3 regions of the Methylophaga sp. F7 genome follow, and region 1 is predicted to be linked to each of the others. Evidence: predicted binding sites of a transcription regulator. Region 1 holds the regulator's gene; each other region holds the start of a gene.
The links. The regulator PhoB, encoded in region 1, activates phosphate uptake and scavenging genes when phosphate is short. The targets are predictions, from matches to a motif close to GNNTGTCATAAAACTGTCANAT.

Region 1 (4,290 bases):
AAAAAGTCTCTGGCCAGTAACCTGCAATACATGAAAAATGATCGTGCCAGTGTCAATGCACAATTCACTATTCCATTAATCTTCGCAGCGGCCTTGTTAAGTTTTGCCCATGGTGCGAATGACGTGGCAAATGCCATCGGTCCTCTGGCCGCAATAAATGACGCTATTATGTCAGGTGGTATCACCGATAAAGCTGGTATTCCGCTTTGGGTCATGGCTGTGGGGGCGCTAGGTATTGCTATTGGTTTGGGCCTGTATGGTCCAAGACTGATTCGTACCGTAGGCGGTGAAATTACCGAGCTGGATCAGATGCGAGCCTATTCAATCGCTATGGCTGCTGCTTTGACCGTCATCATTGCCAGTCAGCTCGGTTTGCCGGTCAGTACAACGCATATTGCGATTGGTGGGGTATTCGGGGTTGGATTCCTGCGTGAATGGCTGGATGAATCAAATAAAATCGAACGCCAGATTGATCGCGAAAAAGCCGAAATCAAAGATGATAAAAAGATGCTCAATGCACTACGCGGGGAATTGAAAAAGCTGGAGAAAAAACCCTCCAAAACCGTGGATGAATATCAACGTATTACCGAGCTTTATCGGCTGATTGAAGAGGAAGAGTCCGCGCTGAAAAAAGCCAAAAAAGTCCTCAAAAAAGAAAAGAAAAACCTGTTCGTTAAACGCGATATGGTGAAAAAGATTGTCACAGCTTGGGTGGTAACCGTTCCAGCAGCGGCAACCTTGTCAGCCTGCATCTTCTTTATGATAAAAGGCATCATGCTGTAATCAAATCTTCATTAAACTGACATATTATTTTCAGCTTATTTGTCAGGATGATTTGAACATGCTGAATAAACTTAAAGCATTGCCCATTGCGATTCAGCAATATCTGGTAGTGACTTTCAGCTACTGGGCGTTTACCGTGTCCGACGGTGCATTACGCATGTTGGTTGTATTGTTTTTCCATCAACTGGGTTACAGCCCGCTTGAAGTGGCAATGCTGTTTGTTCTGTATGAGTTCTTCGGCATAGTGACAAACCTGGTCGGTGGCTGGCTGGCCGCCAGATTAGGGTTAAACGTCACTATGCATCTGGGCTTGTTATTACAGGTCATTGCATTGGCAATGCTGCTGGTGGATCCGCAGTGGCTCACCGTGGCTTATGTCATGGTCGCGCAGGCGCTCTCCGGTATTGCCAAAGATTTGAATAAAATGAGCGCCAAATCCAGTATCAAAATGCTGGTGGCTGATAATGCGCAATCAACCTTATTTAAATGGATATCCATCCTTACCGGCTCCAAAAATGCCCTGAAAGGGGTTGGCTTCTTTGTCGGTGCGGCCCTGCTTTCCTGGATCGGTTTTCGTGGCGCCATACTGGCTATGGCGGTTGTGCTTCTGGTAGTGTTGATTTTCAGCATCGTCATGTTGCAACGCGACTTGGGTAAAGCCAAAAACAAACCAAAATTCAGTGATATCTGGTCAAAAAGTCCGCCGGTTAATCATTTATCGTTGGCACGGTTCTTTTTGTTTGGTTCTCGAGATATCTGGTTTGTGGTGGCCTTGCCGGTGTTTTTGCATGCCCAATTACAGTGGTCACCTATTTATGTCGGTGGCTTGCTGGCGGCTTGGGTAATTGCTTACGGTATTGTGCAAGCGCTTGCGCCTAAACTGACTGGCTTTTCCAGGCAAAACGCTCCTGATGGCTATCATGTCTGGCTATGGTCCTTACCCCTCTTTGTGTTGCCGTTATTGATTGCCGCCTCGGTATATTTTGAATGGGCTGTCATACCGGCTTTAACTGTCGGCTTGTTAATTTATGGCGCTATCTTTGCGATCAATTCTGCAATCCATTCCTATCTTATCGTGTCATATGCTGATGCGGCTGGGGTGTCGCTGGATGTCGGTTTTTATTACATGGCTAATGCGGCTGGAAGATTGTTTGGTACATTATTATCTGGCTGGGTCTATCAGGTTTCCGGGTTAGCAGCATGTCTGGTCATTTCTGCCTTAATGATTCTGTCCGCCAGTTTTATTTCAAAAATGTTACCGCGCAAAGACCAGACTGTATAAAGCTTTCAGCGTTGTTATCAAATTGTCATATTTAGCCGTTAAGCTTTACTCTTAGAAAAATAGTTCAGGAAAAAATCGGATATGAGCATATCAGTATTACTGGTTGAAGATGACGCCGCCATTCGTGACATGATTAATTTCAGTCTGCGTCAGGCGGGATTTACCTGCGAAGCAGTCAAGGATGGCGAAACGGGTCTGGATTGGTTAAAAAATCAACAGCCAGACATGATTTTGCTGGATTGGATGTTACCTGGAATTGATGGCATCGAGTTTATCCGCCGTCTGCGTGCCAATGAGTTTTTAGCATCCATTCCCGTGATCATGCTTACCGCTAAGGGTGAAAGTGAAGATATGGTGAAAGGTCTGAGCGTCGGTGCTGATGACTATATAAATAAACCGTTTTCCCCACCTGAATTAATTGCACGAATTAAAGCGGTTTTACGTCGTTGTCGTCCGATGGAAGATGACGAAGCACAGAAACTGCAGATGGGTGAACTGGTCATGGATACCAAAAGTCACCGGGTATCGGTGAATGGTGAACGCATTGAATTGGGACCGACCGAATTCCGTTTACTACACTTTTTTATGAAAAACCCAGAACGCGCTTATAACCGTTCCCAGCTGCTGGATTTTGTCTGGGGCGATACCGTATATATAGAGGAGCGCACAGTGGATGTGCATATTCGTCGTCTGCGTAAGGCGCTGGAACCCAGCGGCCATGACAACCTGGTACAAACCGTTCGCGGTGTCGGTTACCGTTTTTCTGCTGAATAGCAGGATCGTCTGATGCAATGGGATTATTGGCGTTTACTGACGGTGCTCAGCCTGGCCGGTTTTATTGGATTGGTCTTAGGTCATATGTTGGCCTTCATGTTTGTTGCCGCGCTTATATACATCTTCTGGATGCAGAGTAAATGGAACCAGTTGCAGGCATGGCTGGATAAACCTAAGAAAAACAGTTCTCCGCAAGCCGAAGGGGTTATTGATGACGTGTGTCGGCAGATAGAACAGATGCGCGCACAAAACAGCAACCGTAAAAAAAGCTCACCGGTTATTTAAAACGTTTCCAATCGGCCACTGCGGCTTTACCTGATGCGGTGGTGGTAATGGGCGAGTTTGGCCAGGTCAGTTGGGCCAATACCTCAGCCATGACGTTATTGGGAATCAACTGGCCGCATGACAATGGCGTCAGAGTCAATAATCTGGTTCGCGACCCGGCATTCCAAAAATTACTGGAACTTGATGGTGATGCCGAGGAATCGGTTATAGCCGTTTCACCGATGAATGATCGCATTCAGCTTGAATTCAAAGTCGTTCGGTATGCCAGCAAGGACAGGTTGCTGATCGCCAGAGATATCACCCAGACACAGAAACTGCAGCGTATGCGGCGTGATTTTGTGGCCAATGTATCGCATGAATTGCGTACACCATTGACGGTTTTACGGGGGTATCTGGAAACCTTGACCACGGAAAGTGATCAAGAGCTCTGGCAACAGGCATTACCGGTAATGCAGCAACAAAGCCAGCGAATGCATCTGATGATCAAGGATCTGCTGGCGTTATCCCAATTGGAAACCGGTGAAAAGCCGCTGCAACACCGACCTACAGATATCTGCAAGTTGCTGCATAGCGTTGTTGAGGATGCCAAGCGATTGGAACATTTTCATCAGCATCAGATCAACCTGCACTGCCTGAGCGAAAAATGGTTGAAGGCAGATGCTGATGAACTTCGCAGTGCAATCTCCAATCTGGTGTTTAACGCGGTCAAATATACCCCAGCAGAAACCCAGATCGATGTCAGATGGGATATCGAAGGTGAGTTTGCTGTTATTGAGGTAAAAGATACCGGTGAAGGTATCGCCCAACATCATCTCGACCGCTTAACAGAACGCTTTTATCGTGTTGATAGTGGTCGTGCCAGGGAAACCGGTGGTACAGGACTGGGGCTGGCTATCGTCAAGCATGTGTTGCAACGACACAAAGCTGAGCTGATGATTCAGAGCGTTATTGGTGAAGGATCAAATTTTAAGTGCTGTTTTCCCGCCAAAAGTGTGATGGATAAAATAGACATTTAGCCTTACTGACTACTGTTTTCGGTCATGTCACAGTATTGTCATATTTCTTTCATATCCTTGTCACAGTTAATCGCGATACTGCTCGGGTGCTCAACGCGGTAAGCGTTGGAACTTATTTTTAACCCAAGGAGTTAATGACTCATGTTCAAG
Region 2 (4,290 bases), 1.0 Mb from region 1:
TCATTGCATGTTGCTGATTTCATGCTGGAAAAAGACCGTTTGTTTGCCCAGATATCGCTCGATGATGACGAACTGGCCTTATACAACATGGTTTACGATAGTTTGACCATGCACCATCGGACACCTGATTTGGTGATTTACCTGCAAGCCTCACTGCCGATCCTGAAAACCCGGATTTCTCAGCGTGGTATCAGTTATGAGCAACATGTCGAGGATGCTTATCTAAAACGATTGGCTGATTCCTACGCTGATTTTTTCCATTATTACGATGCTTCTCCATTATTGATCGTTAATGCAGAACAAATTGATTTGGTGAAAAGTGAAGCCGATTATCAGCAATTGCTGGATCAGATCTGCACTATCCAGAGTGGTCGTCAGTATTACAATCCGTTACCGGTGAAAGAGAAAAACTCATGAGCCGTACCAGTCTCAATCAGCTACGTAAAATGAAAGCCGAGCGTAACAAAATTGCCGTGCTGACGGCATATGATTCAAGTTTTAGTCACGTTCTGGAACAGGCTGGAGTTGATATCGTATTGGTGGGTGACTCACTTGGAATGGTCATTCAAGGTCAGGAAAGCACCTTGCCAGTCACGGTCGAGCATATGATTTACCATACCGCCAATGTGATTCGCGGTAGTGAACGTCTGTTTGTGATCACCGATATGCCGTTCATGAGCTATGCCAATACTGATCAGGCTTTGCACAATGCAGCCCGGTTAATGGCCGAAGGCGGGGCGCAGATGGTTAAACTGGAAGGGGGAGCAGAGCTGGTTGAACTAATTTCTGCCTTAACCCGACGTGGCATTCCTGTTTGTGGTCATCTGGGATTATTACCCCAGTCAGTGCATAAGCTGGGTGGGTATCTGGTTCAGGGGAGAGAACAGTCTGCTGCGGATAAAATTCTGCAGGATGCGATTAGTTTGGAAAAAGCAGGTGCCGATATGCTGGTACTTGAGTGCGTCCCTGCGGCATTGGCGAAGATCATCAGTGAAGCGCTAACGATTCCGGTTATTGGCATTGGTGCTGGTGCTGACTGTGATGGACAGGTTTTAGTGTTACACGACATGTTAGGTATCACTCCTGGTAAACGTCCGCGTTTCAGCCATGATTTCCTGGCCGACAGTGGTCACATCCCTGCAGCAATAAGTCGTTATGTTGAAGCCGTTAAAAATGGTGAGTTTCCCACAGCTGAGCAACAGTATTAATGCAAATTGTTGAATCGATTCTGAGCCTGCGTGGTCAGATAAAGACCTGGCGTGCTGATCATCGGACTATTGCCTTTGTACCGACGATGGGAAACCTTCATGACGGGCATATCTCTCTGGTCAAAAAAGCCCAGACTCTGGCTGACAAAGTGGTGGTCAGTATTTTTGTCAATCCATTGCAGTTTGATGACAAACGGGATTTAGCCAACTATCCCCGGACGTTGCAGACAGATATTAAAAAGCTGACTCAGGTGGGCTGTAATCTGTTATTTACTCCTGATACTGAGGTGATGTATCCGCAGGGCAAGGATTTTCATACCTTTATTCATGTGCCTGGTATGGATGACAAGCTCTGTGGTCTTGAGCGACCCGGACACTTTGATGGTGTTGCCACAGTCGTTACCAAGTTCTTCAATATAGTGCAGGCCGATGTTGCGGTGTTTGGTGAAAAGGATTACCAGCAATTATTGCTGATTCGTAAACTGGTGGCTGATTTGAACTTGCCGATTAAGATCGTGGGCGCAGCTACTGTAAGAGAAGATAGTGGTCTGGCGATGAGTTCTCGTAATCAACATTTAAACGAAACGCTGAAACAGCAAGCTGCAGCGTTGTATTCAAATCTGCTTGAACTCAAACAACAGCTGGAGTCTGGCAATCAGGACTATTCGGCTTTACTGGCTCAAGCCCATACGCAATTAACTGCTTCCGGGTTTACATTGGATTATATTGATATTCGTCGGGCAGAAGATCTGCAATTGGCTAATCCTGCAGTGGATAAAGAGTTGCGGTTGTTGGCGGCGGGACGTGTGGGCAGTGTAAGATTGATTGACAATATTGCTTGTAACCTTGCTTGAGCTTTCTTAAAAAGCGATAATATACGGCTTACTAACGGAATTTTGCCAGCTATGCATCTGACACTGTTAAAAGCTAAATTACATCGTGCCTGTGTAACCCATTCTGAACTGGAATATGAGGGTTCATGCGCGATTGATGGCAAATTACTCGAAGCCGCCGGCATTCACGAGTATGAACAAATTCATATTTACAACGTCGCTAATGGCGAACGTTTCGTGACGTATGCAATTCGAGCTGAAGACGGTTCTAATATCATCTCAGTTAACGGTGCTGCGGCACATAAAGCCTCTCCGGGCGATCGCATTATTATCTGTGCATATACTGCTATGAATGCAGAAGAAGTAAAAAGCTTTAAACCGACGTTGGTATATCTGAATGAAAATAATGATATTACCCATATGCGTCATGCTATTCCTGTCCAAGCGGCCTGATTAAACCCCTTAGATATAACGGTTTGTGAGATTGTCACTGAACAGTCATCAAACCGTTATTTTTTTGTCATATGTGTTCTCTAGACTTTGCAGCATGAAGTTACCAGAGAAACCGTATGCTCAATATTGAACAAGCTGTTCAACAAAAATTCCCCAATTTTCAAAATCAAAAACCTTGGGTCAGAATTCCGACGTTAGGCTTTCTCCGAAAAATCACTCATGAACAGGAAGTTAATCGTTTCCTGGAACAGCATAAGCAGCTTGAAGGCTTTGATTTCATTGATGAGGTCCTGGATTACTTCAACTTCAGCTATAGCATTACGCATCGTCATCGTAACAATATTCCGGCTACAGGTCGTGTTGTCATTGTCGCCAATCATCCATTAGGTGCGTTAGATGGGCTATGTTTATTAAAACTGGTGGGTGAAGTCAGGCGTGATGTGAAAATTGTTGCTAATGACATGCTGTTGAATTTTTCAGCATTAAGTTCCTTGTTTCTGCCGGTAGATAATCTCTCCAAATCTACCCGTAAAAGTAGTATAGCCAGGATTGTTGAGTGTCTGAACAATGATGAGGCTGTGATTGTGTTTCCTGCCGGTGAAGTATCACGTATCCGGCCAGGTGGTGTTCGTGATGGTAAATGGAACAGTGGGTTTTTAAATTTTGCCAAAAAAACGCAATCGCCCATTTTGCCGATATATGTTGAAGCCAGAAACTCTTCGCTGTTTTATAGCGCCTCGATGGTTTATAAACCATTGTCAGGCATGATGCTGGCGCATGAAATGTTCAATAAAAACTCCAAAACTATCTCGATGCGGGTAGGGGAGTCTATTGCTTATCAACAGGTTGAACAATTGCCGTTGATAAAGGCCGAAAAAGCCAAGTTATTAAGGCGCCACTTATATCGACTGGCCAAAGGAAAAAAACCGCTGTTTGTCACTGAGCAGACGATTGCCCATCCGCAGGAACGTCGGGCAATCAAAAAAGAATTGCAGCAGGCTGAATTATTGGGCGAAACGGCCGACAATAAAAAAATATATCTGTTTGACTATCAATCAAATTCAGCTGTTATGCAGGAGATTGGTCGTTTACGGGAAATCACTTTCAGACAGGTTGGCGAGGGAACAGGTAAAAGACGTGATTTAGATCATTATGATCGTGATTACCGGCACTTAATTCTCTGGGATGAGCAGGAACTGGAGATAGCCGGTGCTTATCGAATTGGCGAAGTCGCTCGTATTATGAATGCAGGTCGTGATATCTATACCAGTGAATTGTTTCAGTTTACTGCGGCAATGCAGCAATATTTCCCGGTAAGTATTGAATTGGGTCGCAGCTTTGTCAGCCCCAAATACTGGGGTAAGCGCAGCCTGGATTATTTATGGTATGGCATCGGTGCCTACCTAAAACGTTATCCAGAAGTACGGTATCTATTTGGTCCTGTCAGTTTGAGTAATACCTATCCTGATTTTGCCAAGGCGTTGATTGTCAGTTTTTATCAAAAGCATTTTGCCGATGCAGAAAATCTGGCGAAGGGCAGAGTCCCCTATATATTTGATAATGAAATCAAGCAAAGGGTTAATTCAACGTTAGTGAATCATGATGCTGACAATGACTTTACGGCGGTACGCGAGCAACTGGCGCATATGAATGTAACGGTGCCGACACTCTATAAACAATACGCCGATATTTGTGAGCCAAGTGGTGTGCGGTTTATCGATTTTAATATTGATGCCAATTTCGGTAACTGTATCGATGGACTGGTGATGGTCGATCTGCAGCAATTAAAACCAGCT
Region 3 (4,290 bases), 330 kb from region 1:
GAACAAATCATCAGGCAATTTTTCACCCGTTTGGTAATGGCCGGAAATCAAATCCAAAGCTTCACGCTCCCAGCACCAGTTTTCCATAAACTGACTTGGCAGCTCGACTGCATCCCAGGCCACACCATTAATACCAGACACACCGGCATATTCAATTTTGGTCAACATATGATGCAGACCATGACCAAATTCATGGAATAAAGTGGTCACTTCATCATGGGTGAACAGAGCCGGTTTATCGCCGACGGGTTCAGAAAAGTTGCAGGTCAGAAACGCCACTGGAATTTCGATTCCTTCGGCAGTACGACGGCGTGCTTTACATTCATCCATCCATGCGCCACCACGTTTATGCTGACGGGCATATAAATCCAGATAGAACTGAGCACGTACGCTGCCATCCTCGGCGACAATTTCGAAAAAGCGCACGTCTTTGTGCCAGACGTCAACATCCTTGCGTTCCCGAATATCCAGTCCGTATAAACGATTGACCACGGCAAACAGCCCATTCACTACTTTGTCTTCCGGAAAGTACGGCTTTAATTCTTCCTGTGAAATTGAATAACGCTGCTGACGTAGTTTTTCAGCAAAATAGGTGACATCCCAGGCTTCGAGTTGATCCTGGTCGGCAGTGGATTTGGCAAAGGCGCGTAATTCTGCATATTCCTGCTCGGCAATCGGTTTTGAGCGCTTGGCCAGATCCTGCAGAAAGTCCAGAACCTGTTGCGGTGATTGCGCCATTTTGGTGGCCAAAGAACGTTCGGCATGATTGGCAAACCCCAGCAGATTTGCCAGTTGATGACGCAGATTCAGAATATCCAGCATCACTTCAGTGTTATCCCATTTGCCCGCATTCGGACCTTGGTCTGAGGCTTTAGTGGCAAACGCGGTATACATTTCTTCACGCAATTCACGATTATCAGCGTAGGACATCACCGGCATATACGATGGGAAATCCAGGGTAAACAACCAACCTTCCTCGCCTTCTCGCTTGGCCATTTGCTCGGCCATTTCAATAGTGGATGGTGGTAAACCCGATAATAATGACTCGTCGGTAATCAACTTACGCCAGGCGTGAGTGGCATCCAGCAAATTTTCTTCAAACTTGGCGGTGCGTTCAGTCATTTGCTGTGACAGCTTTTTGAATTCATCACGTTGTTGCTGATCCAGCTCAACGCCCGACAGACGAAAATCACGGACCGCATTATCAATGACTTTTTTCTGTGCCGTATCCAATTTCTGATACTCAGCGCCTTCGGCAATGGCTTTATAGGCCTGATACAGCATTTCATTCTGGCCCAACTCAGTCGAAAACTCGCTGAGTTTAGGCAAACAAGCGTTATAGGCCTGACGCAGCTCTTCCGAGTTGACCACCGAATTCATATGACTTACTGGCGACCAGACACTGTCAATCAGGGCATCCATATCTTCCATTGGCTGTACCAATGTGTCCCATGTTGGCTCTGAAAGTGTGCTCAAAATAGTGTCAATTTTATTGCGTGCTGTGCTCAACGCATGATCAATTGCGGGCTCAACATGTTCGGCTTTTATTGCGGAAAATGGCGGTAAACGGTGATTTTCCAATAATGGGTTGCTCATAATAGTGTCCTGATTAGGTTCGGTATCGCCCGCAGTGTAGCGCGTGAAGTTATTGTCATGGTAACGCAACAAAACGGTCATCACACTGCAATATCTAATAGATAAGGTTTGCTCAGAATTTTAAGTGAATGAGTGCCTTATGCAAACACAACTAAGTCACAAGCAAAAGCTGAAAGTTCGCACCGTGTTCATTTCGGATATCCATCTTGGCTTCCGAGGCTGCAGTGCCGAGCTCCTCCTTAACTTTTTACATAATGTGGAATGCGAATATCTTTATCTGGTCGGCGATATTATCGACGTCTGGGAAATGAAAAAACGCATGTACTGGCCTCAAGAACATAATAACGTAGTCCGAACCCTGCTCGGTAAAGCCAAGCACAATACCAAGGTCATCTTTGTTCCCGGTAATCACGATGAGATTCTGCGGGATTATGATGGTGCGGTGTTCGGTAATGTGCAGATCCATAACGAAATCATTCATACCACAGCCGATAAACGTAAGTTGTTAATCATTCACGGCGATCAATTCGATAGCGTAGTGAAAATTTCGCCGATGCTGGCCAAAATCGGCAGCCGTTTGTATGAATTTTTACTTAGAGCTAATCGCTGGGTGAATTATTTCCGCCGTAAGATGGGCTTCTCTTACTGGTCACTGGCAGCGTTTTTGAAACACAAAGTGAAAAATGCGGTCCAGTACATCAGTAATTTTGAAGAAGCTGTGGCGCATGAAGCTTCTAAACAAGGGGTGGATGGTGTGGTCTGCGGCCATATTCACCGTGCGGAAATAACGCGCATACATGATATCGATTACTATAATTGTGGCGACTGGGTAGAGAGCTGCACAGCATTGGTTGAACATCCAGATGGTCAGATGGAAATCATCCCTTGGGCTGAAGTATTTAATCAGCACGTTTTGATTGCCAAAGCCGCTTGATGAAACTGGCGATTATTACCGATGCCTGGGAGCCACAGGTCAACGGGGTTGTGCGCACTCTGGGGAAAACCCGTGACCATCTGCAGGAAATGGGCTATGACGTTACCATGCTCACGCCGCTGAATTTTAAAACGATTCCCTGTCCCAGTTATCCCTCAATTCGTCTGGCATTACTGCCTTACCGAAAACTGGCAAATATGCTCGACAATCTGCAAGCCGATGCAGTGCATATTGCCACTGAGGGTCCATTAGGCATGGCCGCCAGACGTTGGTGTCTGCGTCATAATATCCATTTCACCACGTCATTTCATACTCAGTTTCCAGAATATCTGCGTTTGCGTTTACCGATTCCGCTTAGTTGGAGCTATGCATGGTTAAGGCGTTTTCATCGCCCGGCGGTGAGAACACTGGTACCTACCATTTCACAACAGCGACGCTTGCAAGAATATGGATTTCAAGATGTTTATGTATGGGGACGAGGTGTCGATACCGATATATTCACGAAAGATAATGCCAAAAATTATGACTTACCCCGCCCGGTTTTTATCAATATGGGCCGGGTTGCAGTCGAAAAAAACATTGAAGCATTTTTGGATTTGGATTTACCAGGCAGTAAAGTAGTGATTGGCGATGGTCCTGATCTGGAGATGTTGAAAAAACGCTATCCTGATGTGATCTTTACCGGTGCCAAATTTGCTGAAGAACTCGCTGCCTATCTGGCCGGAGGAGATGTTTTTGTTTTTCCGAGTCAAACCGATACCTTCGGCTTGGTAATTCTGGAAGCGATGGCTTGCGGTCTGCCTGTAGCCGCTTATCCGGTCACCGGGCCTAAAGATATTATTATTCAGGGCAAAACCGGCGAGCTGGATTGGGATTTGCATAAGGCGGCGTTAAATGCGCTGAATCTGCAAAAAACCGATTGTATTGCTTATGCACATGAAAATAGCTGGCACAAATGCAGCGAAGTATTTTCCGGTTATATGTATAACAACCATCCAGAATCACAGGTTAAAACTGCGCAAATGCTGGGCCAGAAAAGCGGATGAAACATTCTTTTGATGTTGCAAAGTGACAACACCATCATACTTTCTTGGTATTGGTACAACAGATCACTTGATTAGCCTGGAACTGCCGTGAGATTATTCTCGTTAAATTTGTTTCAGGGAATGCCACAATGTTCGATCTAAAAGTTTTTTCCAGGCTCAGCCTGCTCGGTTTATTGGTTCTGTTCACAGGTTGTGCCACCGTACAATCATCTGATGAACGTGATCCATATGAAAGCTATAACCGTGCAATGTATCAATTTAACGATACTGTAGATCGTGCCGTGTTAAAGCCTGTTGCCAAGGGTTACGATGTTGTTGTTCCTGATGCGATCAGCTGGGGCGTCAGCAATTTCTTCAGTAATCTGAATGATATTACAGTCGCCATCAACAGCCTGTTGCAAGGTAAATTCAGCCAGGCAGCTGATGATACAGGTCGTTTTCTGTTAAACAGCACCGTTGGTGTGGCAGGTATCTTTGATGTTGCCGGTCATGCTGGCAACAAGAAACGTAACGAAGATTTCGGCCAGACACTGGGAGCCTGGGGTGCTGAACCCGGCGCATACATCGTATTACCGTTTTTTGGTCCCCGCACTGTGCGTGACTCATTTGGTTTAGTGGGCGATATGTTTACTGACCCGGTGATGTATGTTGAGGGTCCGGGCGCACGTAATGCCTTTGCAGGAACACGTTTAGTGGATACCCGTGCCAATCTGC

Region 2: the regulator PhoB is predicted to act here: its motif matches at 2,535-2,556, upstream of olsF (bifunctional ornithine lipid synthase OlsF).
Region 3: the regulator PhoB is predicted to act here: its motif matches at 1,669-1,690, upstream of AC08OG_RS13470 (UDP-2,3-diacylglucosamine diphosphatase).

The regions. Positions count from the first base shown of each region.
Region 1 covers NZ_CM166511.1:3,002,511-3,006,800, reverse strand. The annotation lists partial or broken gene AC08OG_RS15085 (inorganic phosphate transporter) at 1-783, shown strand, start outside; gene arsJ (organoarsenical effux MFS transporter ArsJ) at 842-2,065, shown strand; gene phoB (phosphate regulon transcriptional regulator PhoB) at 2,147-2,839, shown strand; gene AC08OG_RS15070 (DUF3329 domain-containing protein) at 2,852-3,124, shown strand; gene phoR (phosphate regulon sensor histidine kinase PhoR) at 3,172-4,140, shown strand; gene AC08OG_RS15060 (PstS family phosphate ABC transporter substrate-binding protein) at 4,282-4,290, shown strand, end outside.
Region 2 covers NZ_CM166511.1:1,995,975-2,000,264, reverse strand. The annotation lists gene AC08OG_RS10105 (deoxynucleoside kinase) at 1-417, shown strand, start outside; gene panB (3-methyl-2-oxobutanoate hydroxymethyltransferase) at 414-1,208, shown strand; gene panC (pantoate--beta-alanine ligase) at 1,208-2,062, shown strand; gene panD (aspartate 1-decarboxylase) at 2,114-2,494, shown strand; gene olsF (bifunctional ornithine lipid synthase OlsF) at 2,611-4,290, shown strand, end outside.
Region 3 covers NZ_CM166511.1:2,676,620-2,680,909, forward strand. The annotation lists gene prlC (oligopeptidase A) at 1-1,596, opposite strand, end outside; gene AC08OG_RS13470 (UDP-2,3-diacylglucosamine diphosphatase) at 1,736-2,530, shown strand; gene AC08OG_RS13475 (glycosyltransferase family 4 protein) at 2,530-3,576, shown strand; gene AC08OG_RS13480 (MlaA family lipoprotein) at 3,705-4,290, shown strand, end outside.